Regions from separate parts of the Anaerobacillus sp. genome, predicted to be linked through region 1. Evidence: a T-box and tRNA genes for the amino acid it is inferred to sense, from the RefSeq annotation. Region 1 holds a T-box; the other holds one or more tRNA genes.
What was found. A T-box is a leader RNA that pairs with one kind of tRNA and senses whether it is charged. The one in region 1 lies ahead of pheS (phenylalanine--tRNA ligase subunit alpha), so its partner is inferred to be a tRNA-Phe.
Positions count from the first base shown of each region.

Region 1 (2,316 bases):
GTAAAAATGACGAATATCATCAATACCGTATTTTAACATCGCTAATCGCTCAACACCCATTCCAAAAGCAAAACCTGAGTATTTGTTAGGATCAAAACCACCCATTTCTAAAACACGCGGGTGAACCATTCCAGCACCTAACACTTCAATCCAACCTGTTTCTTTACAGATACGGCAACCATTGCCATTACAAATCACACACGAAATATCTACTTCTACGGATGGTTCAGTAAACGGGAAAAAGCTTGGTCTTAATCTAATTTTTTGGTCAGGTCCAAAGAATTTTTTAGCAAACTCTAAAAGGACCCCTTTTAAATCACTCATCCGAACATTTTCATCAATGTACAGACCTTCAACTTGCATAAATTGATGTGAGTGTGTTGCATCATCATCATCACGACGGAATACTTTTCCTGGACAAATAATTTTTACTGGACCTTGACCATTAAACTTTTCCATTGTTCTGGCTTGAACTGGTGATGTATGAGTTCGTAGCAAAATATCATCTGTTATATAGAAAGAATCTTGCATATCGCGAGCAGGATGGTCCTTCGGTAAATTTAACGCTTCAAAGTTGTAATAGTCTGTTTCTACTTCAGGCCCTTCCGCCACTTCGAAGCCCAAACCAATAAAGATGTCTTCAATCGTTTCTACTACGGCAGTGAGAGGATGACTAGAACCTACTTGAACCGGACGACCTGGTAACGTAACATCAATGCTTTCAGTAGCTAATTTCTTTTCAACCTCAAGTTCTTCTAGCTTTGATACCTTCTCTTCTAACTTATTTGCAATTGCTCCTCTTACATCATTAGCTAATTGACCAATCACTGGACGCTCCTCTTCAGAAAGCTTTCCCATTCCTCTTAAGACTTCTGTTATCGGACCCTTTTTTCCTAAGTAAGAAACTTTAATATCCTGCAACTCTTTTAATGATGTCGCTGCTTTAATTTGGCTTAAAGCCTCTTGCTCTAACTCCTTTAAACGTTCTTGCATTGTTTTTCCTCCTTTATTTATGTACCTAAGATTTCTTATAATTAGAGTACTAGCTTGTTGCTAAGTTCTAAGGCGTTAAGATCTATTTCTCCTTTACCTTAAAAAGGTAAAAATAAAAAAGCCTCTCATCCCAAAAGGGACGAAAAGCTTCGCGGTACCACCCTAATTAACGAATCAAACTGAAACGTTCACTCTAACTTGATAACGGTCTTTGACCGATGCAACCTTAATAAGTACTTCTTATGTTCCGGTGCCGACTCTAGAGCGAATTCAATTGCTTCTATCATAGAAACGCTTCCAGCCTAAGGCGTCTCATCCCTGGATGACGTATGGCAATTTACTACTCTCTTTCACAGTCTTTCAAATATGAAATTCGTTTACAATTATAAATTATTTTTTTCGAGAAGGCAAATCTTCTTTTGAACTTTATAAGTACAATCCAGGTTTAGCGTTATTTCCTTAAATGGTAAAGCAATATCCCAGCGGCAATCGAAACGTTCAAGGATTCTGCTTGTCCATAAATAGGAATGTACAAGTTTTCATCTGTTAAATGCATTAGTACATTGGAAAGACCACTGCCTTCATTCCCTACTAATAAGGCAAAGCTTTCTTGACTTTCAACGTCTTTATAAGCTTTTGCGTCTTCATTTAAAGCTGTTCCATAAATAGGTATGTATGCTTCCTTAAGTTTTTCAACCCATTCTACAAGATCGCCTTTTATAACTGGTAAATGGAACAACGAACCTTGCGTTGATCGCATGACTTTACTATTATAAACATCAACGGTTCCATGACCGAGGATGACACCAGATAGTCCTACACTGTCTGCTGTTCTTATCATTGTCCCTAAGTTTCCTGGATCCTGAACTTGATCAATTAATAAGTACTTTCCATTTCTCTCAAGCTGTAATGGCTTTCTCCCTAAAAGTTCACAAATAGCAACTACGCCTTGAGGAGTTTCTGTTTCACAAATTTCTTTCATAATTTTTTCATTCACTATGTAAACTTGGACATTATCGATCTCCCATTTGGATGGGATGATAAAATTTTCTTCAATATAAATTTCGTTAATGATTACATTTGAGTTTAATGCCTCTTCAACAAGATGTTCTCCCTCAATTAAGAAACTCCCTAATTTTTCTCTACCCTTACGTGTATGTAATTTTCTCGCATTTTTAATTCTCACATTTTTCGTTGATTCAATACGTTCCATTGTAAACTCCTTTTTCAATGTAAAAAATGTAGATCTTTCCTCAATTACGCTACTTTGTATACATTTTTATTTTTTACAAGTTCTATTCATATTCTCGTCCATATGCTGGC
Region 1 covers NZ_JBKBWN010000004.1:376,575-378,890, reverse strand. The annotation lists gene pheS (phenylalanine--tRNA ligase subunit alpha) at 1-993, opposite strand, end outside; T-box leader at 1,126-1,356, opposite strand; gene ACK4M9_RS07895 (TrmH family RNA methyltransferase) at 1,445-2,206, opposite strand.

Region 2 (2,316 bases), on a different contig from region 1:
ACAACAGGTAAATTCAACTTTTTTGATAATTGGCTTGCATTTATTGTTGTCCCGTATTGTTCTGCTACATCCGTCATATTTAAACCAATAATGACTGGTTTACCAAGCTCAAGCAATTGAATTGTTAAATGCAAATTACGCAGCAGTTGGGATGCGTCAACTATGTTTAAAATCGTAGTATACGAATCGTTTAGTAAGAAATTAGAAACGACCGCCTCGTCCTCTGTTAGTGGGTTAAGTGTATATAAACCGGGTAAGTCAATTAATTCTCCTTGTTGTTTTTTTAATTTTCCAACCTTCTTCTCTACTGTTACACCACTCCAATTTCCAACATAAGCATACGATGTTGTGAGCTGATTGAATAGCGAAGTTTTTCCTGTGTTTGGATTTCCAATTAGCGCGATTTTCTTCATCTTAATACTCCACTTCGATTCTATTTAAATCAATTTTCCTAATTGCAATTCGATTTCCATTGCTCTCAATCATAATAGGACCACCAAAAGGCATCTTGCTTAGAACATTAACTTCCGTTCCTTCAAAAATCCCCATGTCTAGTAGTCTTCTTTTTATGAGGTGATCAATTTCTGATAAGTCTTTAATTGTTACTTTTTCACCTTTATTTACATTAGCTAAGACCATGTGATAACCCCCAAGATAATATTGATAATCATTATCACGCGTAATTTTATAACTTGGTTTGACCATTGTAAATACGTTTTACAAAAAGTTCCTTTTTTGTTCTTAACTGTATTTCCATAGTGTTATGTTGATATATTGCAATTCAAAGTGTTTTGGACGAATAAAAGAGAACTAACAAAATGTTAGTTCTCTATAATTTATGAATTTAGTTTAAATGGCGCGCCCTGAGAGATTCGAACTCCCGACCCTGGCATTAGAAGTGCCATGCTCTATCCAGCTGAGCTAAGAGCGCATGTTGTGTATTCAAAGATGATTATTCACGTAGCTTACGGACGATGCCAAGCTTCGCAGAAATCCTGTTTCTTCCTCTACTAGTAACGCTTCGTAGCTTGCTGCGTCGAAACAACTCGTAGACTTTTCAATGATGCTTTGCTCGTAGCTGAGCTAAGAGCGCATGTTGTTAAGGTTAGAAAAACTTGGCTAATTGCCAAGTTTAGAGAGTACCGAGGGCCGGACTTGAACCGGCACGATAGTCACCTACCGCAGGATTTTAAGTCCTGTGTGTCTGCCAATTCCACCACCCCGGCATATTCAAAAAACGGACTTTCATAGTATAAAATTTTAAAATGGTGGCTCGGGACGGAATCGAACCGCCGACACGAGGATTTTCAGTCCTCTGCTCTACCGACTGAGCTACCGAGCCAAATGGCGGACCCGACCGGGATCGAACCGGCGATCTCCTGCGTGACAGGCAGGCATGTTAACCGCTACACCACGGGTCCAGTTATATATGGAGGAGGAAGAGGGATTCGAACCCCCGCGCGGTTTAACCCGCCTGTCGGTTTTCAAGACCGATCCCTTCAGCCAGACTTGGGTATTCCTCCGTATTTTGTAACCAATATTTCTCTGAAAATAAATGTCAGTCACAAGAATAAATATTATCAGCTATTCTGTCTTTTGTCAACATTTCTAGACAAAAAAGTTTTTGTAAGAAAAATAATGTTCTACCTTTTTTTCTTTATCAATATCCAATCTCAAGTAATTATTTAGGAGCTCGTCCAATTCTTTACTATGTCTAATCGTTATTTCCGCATTCATACCATATTGGTTTGCAGCCTCATACATATCTCTTCTTTTACTTTCAATAGAACATTTTAATATATATTGGGAATGCATTTTACACCCACCTTTTAATAAATTGATAGTTAGTACTTAACAACTTACATTTTATAATACTTTATCATAAAGTAATGTGACTATTCTCACAGGAGTTTTATTAAGGGTTGTTTTCCTTCATTAGAAAAGCACATAGATTAGTCTATGTGCTAGATTATATTATAAAATTTAATCCCAATAAAATACAACGGGAAATATGAATATTTTGTGATTTTTTCAACCGTTTAATTTTCTAATCCAATCTTTTCCATTATCGATGCTTTTAATTCTTCTAGTTGCTTTTCGCTAGCTTCAAGTGAAGTACTTGTTGTACCAAAATAAAATTTAATTTTCGGTTCGGTTCCTGAAGGACGGACGCAAATCCATGAGTTACCTTCTAGAATAAACTTAAGTACATTTGATTTTGGCAGTGCAATGTCTTCAATAACTCCATCTTTTACAATCGCACGTTCTCTCGTTAAATAATCCTCTACAGCTATAACTTTCAACCCTGCAAATTCT
Region 2 covers NZ_JBKBWN010000001.1:243,507-245,822, forward strand. The annotation lists gene feoB (ferrous iron transport protein B) at 1-413, opposite strand, end outside; gene ACK4M9_RS01125 (FeoA family protein) at 415-639, opposite strand; tRNA gene ACK4M9_RS01130 (tRNA-Arg) at 855-931, opposite strand; tRNA gene ACK4M9_RS01135 (tRNA-Leu) at 1,141-1,226, opposite strand; tRNA gene ACK4M9_RS01140 (tRNA-Phe) at 1,267-1,342, opposite strand; tRNA gene ACK4M9_RS01145 (tRNA-Asp) at 1,346-1,421, opposite strand; tRNA gene ACK4M9_RS01150 (tRNA-Ser) at 1,431-1,523, opposite strand; gene ACK4M9_RS01155 (aspartyl-phosphate phosphatase Spo0E family protein) at 1,609-1,815, opposite strand; gene ACK4M9_RS01160 (phospho-sugar mutase) at 2,040-2,316, opposite strand, start outside.
Region 2: it has a tRNA-Phe gene. The T-box ahead of pheS (phenylalanine--tRNA ligase subunit alpha) is inferred to sense a tRNA for this amino acid. The anticodon was not compared.